2 regions of the Kribbella sp. NBC_01510 genome follow, and region 1 is predicted to be linked to the other one. Evidence: predicted binding sites of a transcription regulator. Region 1 holds the regulator's gene; the other holds the start of a gene.
The links. Region 1 encodes HrcA, which represses chaperone genes, less so after heat shock. Its sites were predicted from a motif close to TTGGCACTCGNNNNNNNCGAGTGCCAA; they were not measured.
Positions count from the first base shown of each region.

Region 2: the regulator HrcA is predicted to act here: its motif matches at 3,436-3,462, upstream of groL (chaperonin GroEL).

Region 1 is NZ_CP109418.1:5,248,872-5,258,903, reverse strand. Features, by position in the region: gene OG558_RS26500 (16S rRNA (uracil(1498)-N(3))-methyltransferase) at 1-576, opposite strand, end outside; gene dnaJ (molecular chaperone DnaJ) at 577-1,719, opposite strand; gene hrcA (heat-inducible transcriptional repressor HrcA) at 1,748-2,770, opposite strand; gene OG558_RS26485 (Gfo/Idh/MocA family protein) at 2,877-3,980, opposite strand; gene OG558_RS26480 (ThuA domain-containing protein) at 3,965-4,606, opposite strand; gene OG558_RS26475 (MBL fold metallo-hydrolase) at 4,762-5,532, shown strand; gene OG558_RS26470 (NCS1 family nucleobase:cation symporter-1) at 5,637-7,172, shown strand; gene OG558_RS26465 (DUF3097 domain-containing protein) at 7,945-8,769, shown strand; gene OG558_RS26460 (DUF3376 domain-containing protein) at 8,744-10,032, opposite strand, start outside.
Region 2 is NZ_CP109418.1:1,049,500-1,059,531, reverse strand. Features, by position in the region: gene OG558_RS05185 (S8 family serine peptidase) at 1-1,401, opposite strand, end outside; gene OG558_RS05180 (PspC domain-containing protein) at 1,572-1,907, opposite strand; gene OG558_RS05175 (MmcQ/YjbR family DNA-binding protein) at 2,091-2,426, shown strand; gene OG558_RS05170 (GNAT family N-acetyltransferase) at 2,423-2,983, opposite strand; gene OG558_RS05165 (cupin domain-containing protein) at 3,079-3,405, shown strand; gene groL (chaperonin GroEL) at 3,644-5,269, shown strand; gene OG558_RS05155 (GNAT family N-acetyltransferase) at 5,592-6,524, shown strand; gene OG558_RS05150 (hypothetical protein) at 6,648-7,103, shown strand; gene OG558_RS05145 (epoxide hydrolase family protein) at 7,108-8,289, opposite strand; gene OG558_RS05140 (Crp/Fnr family transcriptional regulator) at 8,364-9,056, shown strand; gene OG558_RS05135 (NADP-dependent oxidoreductase) at 8,968-9,861, shown strand; gene OG558_RS05130 (FHA domain-containing protein) at 9,884-10,032, opposite strand, start outside.

The sequences.
Region 1 (10,032 bases):
GATCACGATCACGACGTCGCCGTCATCAGGTACGTCGAGGGCAGCGAGCGGGACTGTGGCTTCCTCGTGCAGCACGACCGGCAGCGCGGCAGCGGCGAGCAACTGCGCGACCTCGGCGGTGGAGGCGATCGGCGCGACCTCGGCGAACCACGACCGCCGCGACTGCTTGCTCGCCTCGAAGGCCCACTCCTGCCACTTCGCGAGCGTCTTGGCGACCCGTTCCGGGTTGGCGCGGAACTGACTCCGCTCCGCGTTCCACGGCACGATCACGTCGGCGCCCACCTCGGTGAGCATCTCCACCGCAAGCTCGGCCCGCTCCCCCTTGGGCACCGCCTGCACCACAACTACCCGCGGCCGCGCCGCCGGCACACTCCCCCGCTCATCCACGGAGACAGTCACCCCAGCCTTGCCGGCAGCAACCACCGGCCCTTCGGCCCAGGCCCCGCGCCCATCGGTCAACCGAACCCGCTCGCCGGGCCCGATCCGCCGAACCACGGCCGCATGCCGGCCTTCGGTTCCTTCCAGGGTCAGCTCGTCGCCGTCCAGCTTCTCGGCGAAGAAGACCGCGACTCCCATCTAGTGGGCGCCGAAGGCGTCGCGGAGGCGGCCGAAGACGCCCTTGTGGGTGGCTTGGACATGGCCTTGCGGGCGCTCCTCGCCACGGGACTCGGCGAGTTGCCGGAGCAGGTCGGCCTGCGAGTCGTCGAGCTTGGTCGGGGTCTCGACGATCACCTGGACGATCAGGTCGCCGCGCCCCGCGTGCCGCAGCCGCGGGACACCGCGGGCCGTGAGCGTCTGCGCGGTGCCGGACTGCGTGCCCGGCCGGATCTCCAGCGGGGTCGTCTCGCCCTCGAGGGTCGGCAGGTCGATCGTGGTGCCGAGCGCCGCCGCCGTCATCGGCAGCGTGACGGTGCAGTGCAGGTCGTCGCCGTTGCGGGTGAAGATGTCGTGCGGTTCGACCTCGATCTCGACGTACAGGTCGCCGGCCGGGCCGCCACCGGGGCCGACCTCGCCCTGGCCGGACAGCTGCACCCGGGTGCCGCTGTCGACGCCGCCGGGGATCTTCACGGTGACGGTACGGCGGGACCGGACACGACCGTCGCCGGCGCACTCGACGCACGGGTTCGGGATGGTCGTGCCGTAGCCGCGGCAGTTCGGGCACGGCCGCATGGTCCGCACCTCACCGAGGAACGACCGCTGCGTGTGGGTGACCTCGCCCCGGCCGTGGCAGATCTCGCAGGTGACCGGCTCGGACCCGGCCGCCGCGCCGGACCCCGAACAGGTCGGGCACAGCACGGCGGTGTCGACCTTGAGCTCCCGGGTCGTCCCGAACGCCGCCTCGGCGAGGTCGATCCGCAGCGGGATCAGCGCGTCCTGGCCACGCCGGGTCCGCGGCCGCGGCCCGCGGGTCGCCCCGCCGGTCTGGCCGAAGAAGGCGTCCATGATGTCGGTGAAGGTGAAGGCCTGACCGAACCCACCGGCCCCGCCGCCCGCGCCGGCGGTCGCGAACGGATCACCACCGAGATCGTGCATCTGCCGCTTCTGCGGGTCGCTCAGCACCTGGAACGCGCGGCCGATCTCCTGGAACTTGTGGTGCGCGTCCTCGGAGTCGTTCACATCCGGGTGGTACTGGCGCGCCAGTTTGCGGTACGCCTTCTTGATCTCGTCCGGTGAGGCGTCACGGCTGACGCCCAGGACGGCGTAGTAATCGGTGCTCATACTCCAGACCAGGGGTTGATAGCGATAGTCATGAGTCGGCCAGGATCTGGCTGACGTAACGCGCGACGGCGCGGACGGCGCCCATCGTGCTCGGATAGTCCATGTGGGTCGGGCCGACGATGCCGAGCGTGGCCAGCGCCTCCGACTTGGACCCGTACCCGGTCGCGACCACCGAGGTGGTGGCCAGTTCCTCGTACGGGTTCTCGTGCCCGATGCGGACCGTCAGGGTCTGCGGGTTGGTCGCCTCACCGAGCAGCTTGAGCAGGATGACGTGCTCCTCCAGTGCCTCCAGCACCGGCTTCACGTTGCGCTCGAAGTCGTCGCCGTACCGGGTCAGGTTGGCCGCGCCGCCGACCGCGATCCGCTGCTCGCCGCCCTCGTCGGTGAACGCTTCCATCAGGGTCGTCACGATGGCCGCCACCAGGTGGCGGTCGGACGGCTGGAACGCCTCCGGAACGGCGGCCAGCGAGGTCGCCGCCTCGGTCAGGCGCTGCCCGGCCAGGGCCGTGTTCAGCCGCGATCGCACGTCCGCGATCAGTTGCTCGTCGACGTCGTGCGGCGGCTCGACGATCCGCTGCTCGACCCGGCCGGTACTGGTGATCAGGACCAGCAGCAGCCGGCGCGGGGTCATCGTGACGACCTCGATGTGCCGGACGCTCGACCGGTTGAGCGACGGATACTGCACGATCGCGACCTGGCGGGTGATCTGAGCGAGCAGCCGGACGGTACGGCGGACGACGTCGTCCAGGTCGACCGCACCGGCCAGGAAGGACGTGATCGCCTTCTTCTCCGCCGGGGACAGCGTCTTGACCGTGCTCAGCTTGTCCACGAACAGCCGGTAACCGGCGTCGGTCGGGATCCGGCCCGCGCTGGTATGCGGCTGGGTGATGTACCCCTCCTCCTCCAGCGCGGCCATGTCGTTGCGCACGGTCGCCGGCGACACCCCGAGGTTGTGCCGATCCACCAGCGTTTTGGAGCCGACCGGCTCGTGGGTCGCCACGTAGTCCTCGACGATGGCGCGCAGTACATCCAGCTTGCGGTCGTCCAGCACGCGCACCACCCTCTCTCAGCGTCGACCCTTGGCACTCCAGCGCTCAGAGTGCCAGTCTACCGAGCCGTAGTAGCTCGCACCGACGCGTTGCGGCGTGGGACGGGTCTCAGGCGGACTCGGGCGACGCCCCCAACGGTACGGCGGCCGGGCGGCCGACCGTGCTCGCGACGTCCACCGGCTGGTCCTGGGCGGCCGCTTCGAGGAGTGACTCGAGTACGTCGAGCACGTGGTAGGCCAGTGCGCCGTCGGCCCGGTGTGGCTCACCGGTGCGCAGCGCACGCGCCATGTCCGCGACCCCGACTCCCCGGCCGGCTCCGGCGTACCCACCGCTGACCGGGACCTCGGTCCAGTCACGGTTCGTGGCCGTGGCGATCTCCACCGTGCCGTCGAAGCCGTTCGGGTCCGGCACCGACACACTGCCCTCGGTCCCGTGCACCTCGATCCGCGGCAGCCGTGTGGCCCAGATGTCGAACGACATGAACACAGTGGTCAATGCACCCGACTCGTGCTCCAGTACGCCGGTCACGTGCGTCGGCACCTGGACCGGGAAGGTCTCGCCGGCGCGCGGACCGGTGTGGATCTTGCGCTCGTCCTTCGACCGACCGCTCCACGCGGTGACCCGCCGTACCGGACCGAGCAGGGTGACCAGGCTGGTGATGTAGTACGGACCCATGTCGAGGACCGGACCGCCGCCGGGCTGGTAGTAGAACTCCGGCGCCGGGTGCCACAGCTCGTGTCCGGGCGTGACGAAGGACGCAGTCGCAGCATGCGGTACGCCGATGTCGCCGCGGTCGATGACCGCCCGCGCGGTCTGGGTGCCGGTGCCGAGCACGGTGTCCGGTGCGCAACCGACGCGCAGGTTGTTGGCAGCGGCGTACTTCAGGAGGGGCTCGGCCGCGGCGCGGTCCACGGCCAGCGGCTTCTCGCCGTACACGTGCTTGCCGGCTTCGAGCGCAGCCTGGTGCACCGGCGCGTGGGCGGCGGGGATGGTCAGGTTGAGCACGATGTCGACGTCGTCCGCGGCGTACAGCTCCTGCGGCGACAGCGCGCGGATGCCCGGGTTCTTGTCGGCGATCGCCTGGGCGCGGCTGACGTCCAGGTCGGCGACCGCGACCACGTCGACGCCCGGCAGCTTCGCCAGGTGGTCCAGATAGGTGCCGGAGATGACTCCGGTGCCGACGATGCCGATGCCTGTCACTTGCTCGCCCACAGCAGCCCCCGCTCGATGATCGTGCGCACCTCGGGAACCTCGAGGTCGTCCAGCTTGTGACCGACGGTGCAGACGAAGACCTTGCCCTCACCCCAGGTCCGGGTCCAGATGGCCGGCATCACCGCGCCCTCGATCCACGGGTAGTCCGGGTGCGACTGGAACGTGGTGGTCGCCAGCACCGTGTCCGTCGGGTCGTAGTGGATGTAGTACTGCTCGGTGTGAACGTCGAAGTGGCTGATGCCTTCCACAATCGGGTGCTCGGCGACCACGTCGACGCGGTAGTCGGTGAAGCCGTGCGGGTGCGAGATGAACTGCCCGCCGACGATGAAGTTGTAGTCCGCGCTGTTCCGGAACGAGTCCGCGATGCCGCCGTGCCAGCCGGCCAGGCCGGTGCCGTTCCGGATCGCCGCATCCAGGCCCTTGACGTGCTCGGCGGGGATCTCGCTCATGGTGACGCACTGCAGCACCAGGTCGACACCGTCCAGGTTCAGGTAGCTCTCGGTCGTGTCCGAGACGGTGACCTCGTAGCCGTTCTCCCGCAGGTACGGGATGAACAGGTCGGTCGCCTCGACCGGGGAGTGGCCTTCCCAGCCGCCCCGGACCACCAGTGCACGTCGTGTCGTCAAAACGTCCGCCCTTCGAAAGTTTTCGGAGCAGCGCCGAAAATTGCGAGCCGCCACCGTGACACTAAGCCCGTCCCGGGCCGCCTTCAAGTCCGATTCCGCTTCGTGGATCAGGGCGGCTGTCGGCGGGCGATGTGCTGAGCAGTAATCTCGGCGCCATGAGTGAGTGGGTCGAGATCGGGGATCGGTGCTGGGTCCGGCGGTACGACGAATGGGACCTGAACATCGGCCTGGTCGCGGGGACCGACGGCGCACTGCTGATCGACACCCGGGCCACGACCGAGCAGGCCGAGGAACTCCGTGACCACATCCGCGAGGCCACCGACGTACCGGTGCGCTGGGTCGTCAACACGCACGCTCACTTCGACCACGTCGTCGGCAACAGCGTGTTCGATCAGGCCGAGGTCATCGCGCACGAGAACACCGCAGCCGCCGCGAAGCTGACTGCCAGCACCTTCTCCGTCGCGAAGGTCGTCGACCTCGGTGATCGCCGGGTCGAGCTCCTGCATCTGGGCAACGGACACACCGACGGCGACGTGGTGGTCGTCGTACCGGATGTGGACGTGTTCTTCGTCGGCGATCTCGTCGAGGAGTCCGCACCGCCGTCGTACGGCGACGATTCCTATCCGCTCGAATGGCCCGAAACGCTCGACCGCGTGATCGGCCTGTTGTCGGACACCGCGAAGGTCGTTCCAGGACATGGCGCCGTCGTGGATGCGGAGTTCGTCCGCACCCAGGCCGGTGATCTGGGGACGGTCGCCAACACCATCTCGGGGCTCCATTACGCCGGCACCTCGCTCGACGACGCACTGCAGCACACCGACGACTGGCCCTGGCCGCTCGAGAAACTGCAGGACGCGATCAAGCGCGGTTACGAGGTTCTCGGCACCCCGCGCCGACCGACGCTGCCACTGCTCGGCCCCGGCTGATGGCCTGACGGCGCATTGTTGTAGTTGTCCGTTGACAGGACGTCACGTCGTACCGCAGGTTGTTCCGAAGCGGAACGTCCTCGACGGATCGGGTGGTGGGGCCAATGACCACGACAGAGCAGACCGTTCACTCCGATGGGCGGGTCGAGCTGAGCGATCAGGACGCGATCGCGAACAGCCCGTACGCCAACGCCGAGCTCGCGCCGACCCGGTTGCCCGAGCGGACCTGGACGACGTACAACTACGCCGCCCTGTGGATGGGCATGGCGCACAACATCCCGAGCTATCTGCTGGCGGCCGGCCTGGTCGCGCTCGGGATGAATTGGCTGCAGGCGTTCCTCACGATCACCCTGGGGAACCTGATCGTCCTGGTCCCGCTGCTGCTGAACAGTCATGCGGGGACGAAGTACGGCATCCCGTTCCCGGTCTTCGCGCGCGCCTTCTACGGCATCCGCGGCGCGAACTTCCCGGCCTTGCTGCGAGCCTTCATCGCCTGCGGCTGGTTCGGCATCCAGACCTGGATCGGCGGGCAGGCCATCTACGTGATCCTCGGTGAGCTGTTCGGCAAGGGCTGGACCGACGCGTCCGCGATCGGCGGCCACCCGTGGACGATGTGGCTCAGCTTCGCGTTCTTCTGGGTGCTCCAGATGGGGCTGATCTGGCGTGGCATCGAGGGCCTCCGACGGTTCGAGAACTGGGCGGCGCCGCTGGTCACGGTCGCGTTCCTCGCGCTGATGATCGCGATCCTGGTCAAGGCCGGCGGGCTCGGGCCGATCCTGGACCAGCCGTCGAAACTCGGCTGGGGCAGCGACTTCTGGAAGATCTTCCCGCCGGCGCTGATGGGCATGATCGCGTTCTGGGCGACGCTGTCGCTGAACATGCCGGACTTCACCCGGTTCGGGAAGGGCCAGCGGCAGCAGGTCTGGGGCCAGATCATCGGCCTGCCGACGACGATGTCGTTCATCGCGCTGGTCTCGATCATCACCACGTCGGGCACGGTGCTGGTCTACGGTACGGCGATCTGGGACCCGGTCGAGCTGACCCGCCGGTTCGAGAACCCGGTGGTCGTGACGATCGGCCTGGTCATGGCGATCCTCGCGACGATGTCGTGCAACGTGGCCGCCAACGTCGTCAGCCCGTCGTACGACTTCGCCAACGCACTCCCACGCTGGCTGAACTTCCGCACCGCGGGCCTGGTCACCGGCGTGGTCGGCATCGTGATCCAGCCGTGGCGGCTGATCTCGGACCCGTCCATCTACATCTTCGTCTGGCTGTCCTTCTACGGCGGTCTGCTCGCGTCGGTGGCCGGCGTACTGATCGCGGGGTACTGGCTGATCGACCGGACCAACCTGTTCCTCGCCGACCTCTACCTGACCGACGGCCGCTACTGGTACTCCGCCGGCTGGAACTGGCGAGGCGTCGTCGCCACCCTGCTCGGCTCGCTGCTGGCCGTCGGCGGCGCGTACTCGAACCCCGGCGCCGGCCCGTTCCCGCAGGACGGCCTGATCCCGATCCTCAAGCCGCTGTACGACTACTCGTGGGCGGTCGGCCTGGTCGTCGGCTTCCTCACCTACCTGGTCCTCACCATCACCGCACCAACCCGTCAACCCACCGCGACCCACGCCGCTCCCACGTACTAATACCCGGCGTACGCCGCTCTGGTGGGACTCGTGCGTCCAGGGGCCTACCGGATCCGTTCCCGGCAGTTCTCGGGACCTGAGACAGGTTGCGGCGGGGCGATACCTGCTATTCCGGCTCTTGTGACGTTTCCGTGGGTGACGGGTCCTACCGGTGTCGGGGCCGGCCCGCTGGATCGTTGCTGGTGCGGACCTGAGGCACTCACCAACCCCATTGCGACGTCATCACCGGCGCAGGTTTGAGCGTGACCGGTCGGGGCGGTGTGTGCTTGGTGAGTGGCCCAGATCCGCCCCCGCGGATCCGAACCGGCCCCCTTGCCGTGGTCACGTCCGCTCCATCCAACGTCCCGCGCCCGCGCCGTCCTCGGCCGGCGCGGATCGGGGCTGCAGACGACGGCCAGGGTCGACTTTGTGCACCAGATCCGTACGCCGAGGCGGGCGCGGTACGGATCTGGTGCACAAAGTGAGCGATCCCGACGACGCGTGGGAGCCGGGCTGCTGTGAAGCCGGGCGGTGGTGGTGTCGGCTGGCGGGGTGGTGTCCGCTGGGATGGGGTTGGGCCAGCCGCTAACCAACTGCCGGGGCCTCGGACTAGACGTGGTGGGCCGGGACAGGTTATTCCCTGTCTCAGCCCCCAAGCCGGGATCCCATCCCCCGACAGCTGGCCCGGCACCCAAGCCAACGCGCACCGCACCACCGGACCTCGATCGATCCAGTGCAGGTGGCGTGGGTGTGGTTGAGCTGGAAGGCAGGCCTCGGCGCATACGGTTGTGCGGTGGCTGATCGGTATGGGAACGACGTACTCAGTGGGGATTGGCGCAAGCCCAGGAACGGGCGGACCGTCGAGGTGGAGATCGAGAAGGGGATGGTCGTCGAGGAGCCGAGTTCGGGGTTCGTCGGTGCGATCGTGCGCTGGGAGCACGGGGTCGTCGATCTCGAGGACCGGTTCGGCAAGATCAAGACCTACCCGCTCGGTCCGGGGTTCTGGCTGGACGGCAAGCCGGTCAGCCTGAAGGCGCCGAAGAAGGCCGGGCCGGCGAAGAAGACCCGGACGGCGTCCGGCTCGGTAGCCGTGGACAACGTCCGGGCCAAGGTGGCCCGGGCCAGTCGCATCTACGTCGAGGGCCGGCACGACGCCGAACTGGTCGAGCGGGTCTGGGGCGACGACCTGCGGATCGAGGGCGTCGTGGTCGAGTACCTCGAGGGCGTCGACGACCTGCCCGGGATCGTGAACCGGTTCCAGCCCGGTCCCGGCCGCCGGCTCGGCGTTCTGGTGGACCACCTGGTCGAGGGCTCGAAGGAGTCGAGGATCGCGGCCCAGGTCACCGACCGCCACGTGCTCGTGGTCGGGCACCCGTTCATCGACATCTGGGAAGCGGTCAAGCCGTCGTCGGTCGGGATCAAGGCCTGGCCGAAGATCCCGCACGGGCAGGACTGGAAGAAAGGCGTGCTGCAGGCGTTCGGCTGGCCGGCCACCGACCAGGCCGACGTGGCCGCGGCCTGGAAGCACATCCTGTCCAAGGTGAACAGCTTCGCCGATCTCGACCCGGCGCTGCTCGGCCGGGTCGAGGAACTCATCGATTTCGTGACGCTGGACTGATCTCCGGCATCCGGTCCTCGATCCAGGCCTGGATCCGCCGCCGCGCCCGCCGGACGTACCAGGTGACCACGCCGAGTGCCGCGGCGACCGCGAGTACCGCACCGGCCAGCACCGCGAGGATGATCCGTACGGCGGCCATGTCGACGATCCCGGCGACGACGAGGAGCACCACGCCTGCCCCAAAAGTTGCCAACGGCAACCACGGCTCGAACAGCAGCGGCCGCTGCGCCGGGGTCACCTTCACGCCCCGCACCATCCGCTCCCAGGCCGTTTGCCGGGCCGGCTCGGTGAACCACCGGGCGCAGCGCAGCAGCCATGACCCGGGCTGATGCTTGCGGCCGGCCGCTGCCTTGACCCAGCCGCCGACCTGCGGCCCGAGGCCGCCAGAGACCTCGACCATCCGGTCGGCCAGCCCCTTGGTGGTCGCCCGGCCCTCGGCCGAACCGTTCAGTTCGTCCCGCATCGTCACCAGCGCACCCAGGCCGGCGTCGGCCGGGAAGTCTTCGGCCAGCCGCTGGATGCATTCGGTGACGGTCTGGATCTTCCAGTCCTCGGCCTCCAGCACCTGCCGCTGGGTCTCGCGGATCCAGTCCGCGTCGGCGCCGAGCATCGCACCGAGATGGGCGACACAGTGCAACCGGCCCATCAGCCAGTCCCACCGCCGCCAGTCCGCCGCACCGAACGCGCCGAAGTGCCCGACCTGCGTCCCGTACAGGATGCGGTCCTTGAGGTCGTTGGCGATCGAGCCTTCCGGCTGGTCGTCCAGCAGGGTCAGCGGGATGTCCGGCCCCAGCCGCAGGAACTGGAACGGCGCGCTGCGTTGCTGCGGCGTCCGCGCCGACGTACACCGCGACACGATCTCGACCTCGAGCGCGGTGTCGATGAGCTCCCAGCCGATGGCAGCGATCAGGTCGAGGAACGTGTCACCCAGCGCACGCTGGATCTGCAACTCCTCGAAGATGTCGTTCAGCCCGATCGCGACCGCCTCGGCACCACCGACCGGACGCAGATCGAGATCGGCCTTGGCCAGCCGCTCGTTCAGCGCGTCCCGCACCGCCTGCACCTGGAGCAGGCAGTCACTGGCCGCCTTCAACCGCCGCTCGAGTTCCTGGCGCTCGGTTTGCGGCGCGTCGCTGACCCGGCTCCGCAGCGAGCGCAGGATCAGGCGTACGACGCGCTCCGCCGCACCGGTCCCCCACAACCAGCTCGGGTTGCCGTCAGCATCGTCCTGCAAGGCGGCCGTCGAACCGTCCGGCCCGGGCA
Region 2 (10,032 bases), 4.2 Mb from region 1:
TGTGAAGGCAGTGCCGCTCGAGACCGGTGCGGCGGTGGAGGTCAGCGTTGCCTTGAGCAGACTGGGAGACCAGTCGGGATGGACCTGGTGAAGGACCGCTGCCGCGCCGGCGCTGTACGCCGCGGCCGGCGCGGTACCGACGACACTCGCGTAGCCGCCGCCTGGAACGGCGCCGACGACCCCGAAGGCCGGTGCGACGAGTTCAGGCTTGATAGCACCGCGATCCGCCATGACGCCGTGCCGCGACTGATCCCACCAGCGCGTCTGCCGGGTACCGCCGACCGTGAGCGCGGCGGCAGCCGCTGCCGGTGCGGCCACCTCGGACGTGCCTGGCTGGCCTGGCCCCTTCGAGCCCGTCGACACGACGAACAGTGCGTCGGAGGTCCGGCTCAGACTGTCGACCGCCTCCGTCAGCGGATCGTCGCCGCGAGTGATGGCGCCCTCGACGTTGACGTCGACGACGTCGGCACCAGAGGCCGCGGCCCACTGCAGGCCGGCGATGGCCCAGGACTCGTAGCCGATGCCGGTGTCGTCGAACACCTTCCCGGCGGCCAGGTGTGCACCAGGCGCGGCGCCGACGTACCGGCCGTTGGAGGCGGCACCGCTGCCGGCCGCGACCGACGCGGTGTGCGTGCCGCTGCCCAGCCGGTCGGTGGGGTCGTTCGCGCCGGTGAAGTCTCGCGCCTCGTCGATCCGGTCGGCGAAGTCGGGGTGTGAGGCGTCGATGCCGGTGTCGAGGATCGCGATCGTGGAGCCGGTTCCGTCGTACGACCCTTGGGTCTTCGGAGTGGCCGCGGCGGTGTCAGTGGTGCGGTCGGTGGGGACTGCGCGGGTGCGCGCGTCGAGCCATACCTTCGCCACGTCGGTCCGCCGCTCGATCTCGGCGAGGAAGGTCGTCCCGGCCTGCTTCGGCCGAGTCACGGCCAACGCCCTGACACCGGCGAGGGCTGCGCGGACCTGGACTCCGGCGGGCGCCGCCTTAGGGCTGACGGCCGCGCCGCTGCGGTAGGTGACGATGAGGGGGAGCGTGGTCCGGTCGGCGTCGCCGTACCCCTGGCGGACCAGGGCGCTGACGTCGAAGAGACGTGGATCGAGCTTGCCGGCGGCCAGCAGTTCCTGTGCCGAGGCCGGCTCGACGTACACGTCGCCGTCGCGGACGTAGCTGTAGGTGCCGCCGGGTGCGCCCGCCACGACGGTGGCCTGCTGTGTGCCATCCGCCTGGGTGTCGAGGCGTACGACGTCGCCGGTCACGAGCGTGACCAGGTCGGTGGCTGAACCGGTGCCGGACTGTTCTGGTGCGGCAGTGGTCGGGGGCAGGGCCGTGGCAGTGCCGGCTGTGGCCAGCAGTGCGGCGGTCAGCGTTCCAGCAAGGACGAGGGCGGTAAGTCGTCGAGGAGGCACGCGGGGAACGTACGAGCCGCCGCAGTCGCGAGCAATCCCTCGGACTGGCAGATACCCGTCATGGCGCGAGTCGGCCGCGCGGCTGGGACGGCCGCGGCGGGGTGACGAACGGTGCCGTCACCCCGCCGCGGGGTGGTCGTGGGCTGCGCCCGGGAGGGGCGCAGGGCGGATCATGCCGCCGGGGGCTTGTTGTTGGTGTCGTCGTAGATACGGGAGGCGATGTCGGCCTCGGGCGAGTGGTTCTGCTGGTTCACCGACTGCTGGACGTTCTGCCAGACCGCCTTGCCGTCGGCCTCGGGAATCACGATCCAGGCCACCGCGTAGCCGAGCAGAGCGGTGCCACCGGTGATCAGGGTCAGACCGACGATGGCGAGGCGGACCAGGGTGACGTCGATGTTCAGGTACTCGGCGATACCGCCGGAGACACCGGACAGCATCCGCTGGTCGCGGGAACGACGGAGGACCTTGCCGGACAGGTTCGAGAACGGTGCGTTGGAGTTCGTCATGGCTCCACTCTCCCGTCCAGCACCCCTCCGCCACATCAGGATCGGTACCGACCAACCCCTGATCCGACCCCTGGAACCCCGATCACCCACCCCTGACGACTTTGGTTGAACCCGACCCACGATCGCGGGGGCGCTGACGTCGTACGGCGGAAACTGTCGGTGCGGGTGCTTACCGTCGGGGGAATGGACGTCCAGGTGCTGCAGAAGGTCGTGTTCGGGCTGCCGGGAGTGGAGGAACACGAGGGCTGGGCGGGTCAGCCGGTCTTCAAGGTGCGGAACAAGAGCTTCGCGTACATGTCGGAGGACGAGACCAGGCTGCAGCTCAAGGCGTTGCGCGAGGAGCAGGAAGCGCTGGTGGCCGAGGATCCGGACGTGTACTCCCCGTCCTGGGCGGCCGGCCGCTTCGCGTGGCTAGACATCGACATCGCCGCGGCCGACGACGAAGAGCTCCGGGAACTGATCACCGAGGCCTGGCGCCTGACCGCCCCGAAGTACCTGATCTCCCAGCTGACGTCCTAGAGCGCCCGACGGACCAGGACCCATTGCGGGCTGGTGCGGCTGACCTCGGTGAAGCCGGCGTCGAGGAAGACGGACAGCGGGCCGCGATAGAGGTCGGACGAGGGAACGCGATTGGTAGTGGAAGTGTCGACGGCACAGCCCTCGATGACGGTGGCGCCGTACGAGCCGGCCAGATCGACAGCTCCGTGGGCCAGTTGGCGTGCGAGGCCCTGGCGGCGGTGGCCCACCGGTACGACGAAGCACGTGATGACCCACGCGTCCGGTCGATCGGTGCGCCAGTTGGGTGAGGCGACCACCCGTGGGTACGACGTCCGCGGGGCGACCGCACACCAGCCGACCGGCGTGGTCGCGTCGTACGCGAGGACACCGGGTGGCTGCTTCGCGTCGCAGACCTGGGATCGCAACGCCTTCCGGTGGCTGTCCGGGGGCGCGTCGGACCATTGCCGGCCGCGAAGCCGGAAGTACTGACAGAAGCACCGCGCCGGATCGCCACGCTCGCCCATCACCGCCGCCACGTCGTCCCACGAGTCCGGCCCGGCCGGGCGCACCTCCAGCATGCGGTCACCGTACTGTGCCTGGCGTGACCGGATGCGTCCGGTGGGGGACCGGGACGAGACTGTCGCCGGTCCGGCCGCGATGCGAGGTTTGGGCCATGTCGAACGAACCTCAAGCAGTCCTTCTCGATGACGCCGAAACCAGCCCGGTCGCGCCGGGCATCGTCCGCCGGGCCCTGCCGTCCAGTGGGCAGGTGCTGGTCCGCGCCTTCGATCTCGACGCCGGGATCGCCTGGCCGGAGGTCGACGTGCACGACCGGGACGAGCTGATCTACGTCGCGGCGGGCGAACTGCTCGACCACGGCCGGTCCTACCCGGCGGGGACCTATCTGTACTACCAGGCCGGCAGCCGGCACCAGCCGCGGACCGAGACCGGTGTCCGGATCATCGTCTTCGGGCCGGCGGAGGCGCCCGCCGCGAGCTGATCGCGAGCCGGCCCCCGGGCGGGGGGCCGGCTTGCACTCGTTTGGGTCGAGTGCTAATACTTGGTTAGCACTCGAAGGGTGAGAGTGATAAGTCTCCTGCCCCGCGAGTGTGACAGAAGACGGCCTCGATGAGGTGCCGGAGCGTGGCGGGACATGAACGCCGCGACCTCGGCGCCGTCCGTCGCGGGCATCCGGGCCGGCTGAACACAAAGACTCGACGCGGGAGGACTCGCGGAGAATGCCCAAGCTGATTTCTTTCAATGAAGAGGCGCGCCGCGGCCTCGAGCGAGGGATGAACACCCTCGCCGATGCGGTCAAGGTGACGCTCGGCCCCAAGGGCCGCAACGTCGTCCTGGAGAAGAAGTGGGGCGCCCCCACCATCACCAACGACGGTGTCTCCATCGCCAAGGAGATCGAGCTCGAGGACCCGTACGAGAAGATCGGGGCCGAGCTCGTCAAGGAAGTTGCGAAGAAGACCGACGACGTCGCGGGTGACGGCACCACCACCGCCACCGTGCTGGCCCAGGCCCTCGTCCGCGAGGGGCTGCGCAACGTTGCGGCCGGCGCCAACCCGATGAGCCTGAAGAAGGGCATCGAGAAGGCGACCGAGGCGGTCAGCGAGCAGCTGCTCGCGCTGGCCAAGCCGGTCGAAACCCGGGAGCAGATCGCTGCGACCGCGTCCATCTCGGCCGCCGACAACCAGGTCGGCCAGATCATCGCCGAGGCGATGGACAAGGTCGGCAAGGAAGGTGTCATCACCGTCGAGGAGAGCAACACCTTCGGTCTCGAGCTCGAGCTCACCGAGGGTATGCGCTTCGACAAGGGCTACATCTCGCCTTACTTCGTGACCGACACCGAGCGGATGGAAGCGGTCCTCGACGACCCGTACATCCTGATCGTCAACAGCAAGATCTCGAGCATCAAGGACCTGGTTCCGGTGCTGGAGAAGGTCATGCAGACCGGCAAGTCGCTGGCGATCATCGCCGAGGACATCGAGGGCGAGGCGCTGGCGACCCTGGTCGTGAACAAGATCAAGGGCACCTTCAAGGCCGTCGCCGTCAAGGCGCCGGGCTTCGGTGACCGCCGCAAGGCCATGCTGGTCGACATCGCCGTCCTCACCGGCGGCGAGGTGATCTCCGAGGAGGTCGGCCTCAAGCTGGACTCCGTCGACCTGGAGCTGCTCGGCCAGGCCCGCAAGATCGTCGTCACCAAGGACGAGACGACCATCGTCGAGGGCGAGGGTGACGCCGACCAGATCGGCGGCCGGGTGAACCAGATCCGCGCCGAGATCGAGAAGTCGGACTCCGACTACGACCGCGAGAAGCTGCAGGAGCGGCTGGCCAAGCTGGCCGGTGGCGTTGCGGTGATCAAGGTCGGCGCGGCCACCGAGGTCGAGCTGAAGGAGCGCAAGCACCGCATCGAGGACGCCGTTCGCAACGCGAAGGCGGCCGTCGAGGAGGGCATCGTCGCCGGTGGTGGCGTGGCGCTGCTTCAGGCGTCGGTGATCGCGTTCGAGAAGCTGGACCTCGACGGTGACGAGGCCACCGGTGCCGCGATCGTGCGGTCCGCGGTCGAGGCGCCGTTGAAGCAGATCGCCGTGAACGCCGGCCTCGAGGGTGGCGTCGTGGTGGAGAAGGTTCGCAACCTCGAGCCGGGCTGGGGCCTCAACGCCGCGTCCGGTGAGTACGTCGACCTGATCGCCACCGGCATCATCGACCCTGCCAAGGTGACGCGCTCGGCGCTGCAGAACGCGGCGTCCATCGCGGCCTTGTTCCTCACCACCGAGGCCGTCATCGCCGACAAGCCGGAGAAGGCCTCGGCCGCTCAGGGTGGCGCGCCCGACATGGGCGGCATGGACTTCTGATCCACTGAGGTCCGACAGCACAAGCAGTAAAGGCGGTCCCGGGAGCAATCCCGGGACCGCCTTCTTGCTGTCCCTCGCGCTTACGTCCGAAGATGTGAGGGCTGCAGGCCACAGTTCTTCGGACGTAAGCGATGGAGCCGAGGATCCCAGGTGTGAATAACAATTGGACTATGACCCCGGCCGCGCCCTAGAGTCTGGCCCGGCGAGACCGAACCGCAGCGGAAGGAGCGACCGATGAACACTCTGACTTGTTTCCCGGCGCGACCGATCCGCTCGCACAGCTCGCACTGAGCGGAGCAGCGCGCCTCCTGCTGGAGGATTCGTGACCATCCGCACCACCGTCGAGGCCGACCTCGACACCATCCTTTCCCTGATCGAGCAGAAGTCGGTCAACACCGTCACGCTCGACCGCTACGGCGAGTACGTTGCCGACGGCTACTACCGCGACGACTGGACCTGGGTCGTCGAGGAAGACGGCAGGATCCTGGCTCTCGCCATTTGGTGGGGCGCCCCCGGCGACGCCCACCCGTACAGCATCGACGGCCTGTACTACGCCGGCGACGGCGACCCGGTCCCGGTCTGGACGGCGCTGATCGAGCACGCCGTGAAGGCCCGCCCGGCCGATGCCGAGCCGCCGGAGTACCACTTCTTCCTGAACAGCGACTGGCGGGACCAGCCCGACGTGGTCGCAGCGCTCGAGCCACGCAGCCAGGCGGCCGCGGCGGCCGGGCTGACCGAGATCACCGACCGGTTGCGGTACGAGTGGAAGCCGGCGTACGGACTGCCGCCGCGGTCCACCCGGCTGCGGTTCGAGCCGGCCGACGACGAGGCCTTCGTGGACGTGTTCATGCGGGTCAGCGAGGGCAGCCTGGACGCGGCCACCGCGCGGGAGATCGCGCGGCTCGGGGTCGAGGGCGCGGCCCGCGAGGAGCTCGACATGTACAAGTCGATGCCGGGCGACCGGTCCTGGTGGCGGCTCGGGTACGACGCCGACGGGAAACTGATCGGGTTCGCGATGCCGTCCGCCAACGCCGGCGGGCCGGTGGTCGGGTACCTCGGGGTCCTGCCCGAGCAGCGCGGGCACGGGTACAGCGACGACCTGCTGGCCGAGATCACCCACCTGCTCGCGGAGACGGGTGCCGAGCACATCCGGGCCGACACCGACTTCGGCAACGTCCCGATGGCCAAGAGCTTCGAACGCCTGGGATACCGGAACTTCGCCGTCCGCCGGGTGCTCTCCTTCCCGGAGGTCTGAAGGCTATCTCTCGGCGTACCCGACTGGGTGCGCCGAGGGGCAGACGGCGGGCGTTCCGGACCCCTATGCTCCCTGACATGTCAGAGAGCTCCGGGGGGAGTCGGGAGCAGGGGAGGCACGGCGGTGCGTGACATCGCGCTCATCCTGCACGTCGTGGCCGGCGTCGTCGCGATCGTGTTCGGCCCGTTGGCGATCGTCCTCACCCTGCGCCGGCACGGGTTGAACTGGGCCGGCGAGGTCTATCACTGGGCCATCGCGCTGGTCTGCGTGTCCGCACTCGTGATGGTGCCGTACGACTGGAGCGGCCTGTGGTTCTTCTGGCCGATCTCGATCGCGTCGTACCTGTTCGTGTACCTCGGCCAGCGGGCCGCCGAAGCGCCCGGCGGGTTGTGGTACCGCGGCGTACTGCGCGGCTACGGCGGCGGCTGGATCGCTTTGTGGACAGCGATCGTGGTGGTGAGCCTGCCGCACCAGCCGTGGTCGTGGGTGATCCCGATCGTGCTCGGCTCCGCCGTGATCGAGTGGCTCTGCTTCAAGCCACAGCCGGGCTGGACCCATCAGGCCCAGCCCGGCCATTGAGCCGTCAGCGCAGCGGCCGGAAGAAGGTCCGCAGATCACCGGCGAGCAGGTCCGGCACCTCCATCGCGGCGAAGTGACCGCCGCGCTCGTACTCCTTCCAGTGCTCGATCTTGCCGGCCGGATCGGCCAGGCTCTTGATCGCCGTCTCCGCACCGAACACCGCGACCCCGGTCGGAGGTCCCTGGACGTCACCCCAGCCACCTGAGTCCTGATGGGCGAGCATCGCCTTCCAGGCCTGGACTCCGTCGTAGACCGCGTGCGCCGACGACGCACCGGAGCCGGTGAACCAGTACAGGCTGACGTTGGTCAGCAACTGGTCCCGGTCGACGGCCTCTTCCGGCAACTTGTGGATCGGGTCGGTCCACTCTGCGAACTTCTCCACGATCCAGGCCAGCTGCCCGATCGGCGAATCGTTCAGCGAGTACGCCAGCGTCTGCGGCCGCGTCGACTGCAACACGAAGTACCCGAAGCCGTCGTCGAGCGACTTGTTGAACCGTTCCACCCGCGCCCGATCCGACTCCGACAGGCCCTCCACCGAGAGCGGTCCTCCGAACGGCGCGCCCGCGCTCACCCCAGCCAGATGTGCGCCGACCACGTGCGCCGGATCCACCATCGGCAGCATCCCGGCAACCCCGGACCCCGCGTCCGTGCCGTGAGCGGCGTACCGCTCGTACCCGAGCCGGCTCATCAGCTCGGCCCACATCTGCGCCGTCCCGAAGAGGTTGAACCCGCCCGGCCCGAGCGGCGTGGAGAACCCGTACCCAGGCAGCGACGGTACGACGACATGGAACGCGTCGGCCGGGTCACCGCCGTACGCCGCCGGATCGGTCAGCCGGCCGATCACCTGCTGGAACTCCACCGGCGACCCCGGCCACCCGTGCGTGAGAATCAGCGGCAACGCGTCCGGCGACGCCGACCGCTGGTGGAAGAAGTGGATGCGCTGACCGTTGATCTCGGTCGTGAACTGCGGGATCTCGTTCAGCGCGGCCTCCGCGGCCCGCCAGTCGTAGCCGTCGGCCCAGTATCCGGCGAGCTCCTTGAGGTACGAGACCGGAACCCCGCGGCTCCAGTCATCCACGGCCGGAATGGCCGGCCACCGCGCCGCGGCCAGCCGCGCCTTGAGGTCGTCCACCTCCGCCTGCGGGATCTCGATCCGGAAGGGCCTGATGTCCGTGTTCGTTGTCATGCCTTCAGGCTAGAAACGATTGCGGCGAGCTTCCTTCCGCAATGAATAACGAATCTGAGCGCGACAATGGTCAGGTGACGAGCAACTTCGACCGCTTCCTGGCTCAGCTTCCCGCCGCCGATGCCGAGCGTGGCCGCGCGCTGTTCCGCGCGGCCCGGGTCGAGCGCGGCGAGTTGCTTGTCCGGGCCGGGGACCGGCCGGAGCGCGTCGGGTTCGTCGAGCGCGGACTCTTCCGGCTCTACCAGACCGACGCGGCGGGGACCGAGCGTACGCTCGCGTTCCGCGCCGAGGGCGAGCTCGTCTGCGCCTACAGCGCGGCGCTGCGGCAGGAGCCCTCCAGGCTGACCATCGAGGCCCTCGAGCCGGCCGACCTGATGATCGCTCCACGGTCGACGTACGACGCGTTGGTCCGGGTGAGCCTGGGCTGGCAGGCTCTCGTCGCCCGGCTGACCGAGGCGCTGTACCTGCGGGTCGAGCAACGCCAGACCGAGTTGCTCCTCGCCGACGCGACCGAGCGGTACCGGCTGTTCCTCGAAGGCCACGAGGACCTCGCCGGCCGGCTCACGCAACGCCAGATCGCGTCGTACGTCGGGATCACACCGGAGGCGCTCAGCCGGATCCGGCGGCGATTGATCTCGATCAACGACGACCGGCCCGCGGCTGCCTACGGTCGGGATCATGACGACGATGCGCGCGATGGCAACCGACCGAGTCGGCCCCGGAGCAGTCCTGCGGCCACACACCCTGCCGGTGAAGGCACCCGCTGACGGCGAGGTCCTGATCAGGGTGATGGCCGCGGCGGTCAACCCCGCCGACCTCGGCATGCTGGCCGGCAACTACCGCTGGTACGACGAGCTCCGGCTGCCGCTCGTGCCTGGGTACGACGTCGCCGGCGTGGTCGAGGGCGGCGACTGGGAGGCCGGGGCGGCGGTGATCGCCAGTACCGGTCACTCGCGGACCCAGGTCGGTGGCTTTGCCGAGTACGTGACGCTTCCCGTCGCACAGGTCGCCACGGCACCGGCGAACCTCGACTGGACCGAGGCCGCCACGCTGCCACTCGCCGGGCTCACCGCCTACCAGGCGCTCGATCTCCTCGGCCTCGCAGCGGGCAGCACGCTGCTGGTCAACGGACCACGGGGAGCGGTCGGCCGATTCGCGACCGAACTCGCCGTCGCGCGCGGCATCACCGTCCTCACACCGGACCCGGGCGAGGCGCCGGCAGCGGACTCGGCCGGGGGACCGGCCTCGGGGTCGGCTGACGCTGCCCTCGACGTCGTCGGCGGGCCGCGGGCTCGCGCGGCCTTTGCGGCGGTGCGCGACGGCGGTAGCTATGTCACCACCGTGCCGGAGTTCTGGGTCCCGGGTGGTCAGTTCACCGCGGACCGGGGTATCGAGCCCAGGATCGTCCGCGCCGAGCCCGACGGCCGCACGCTGGACCGTCTTGCCCGCGCCGCGGAAGCCGGTCATCTGACCGCGACCGTCGCCAAGACGCTCGCGCTGACGGATGCGGCGGACGCCCTCGACCTGCTCCAGGCCGGAGGCGTCCGCGGCAAGCTCGTCCTGGTCCCGTGACCTGTCGGCCGCTGCTCGCCGGTCAGGCCTGGCCGGCCTGCTCTTCCGGGGTGGATTTGCGGACGACGAGACGCGTCCAGGCGCCGACGTAGATCCGGTCGTCCGGGTCCAGCTCCTGGCGCTGACCTGGGACGATCGGGTCCTCGGGGAGCGGTCCGGCGGCGGGAGCGA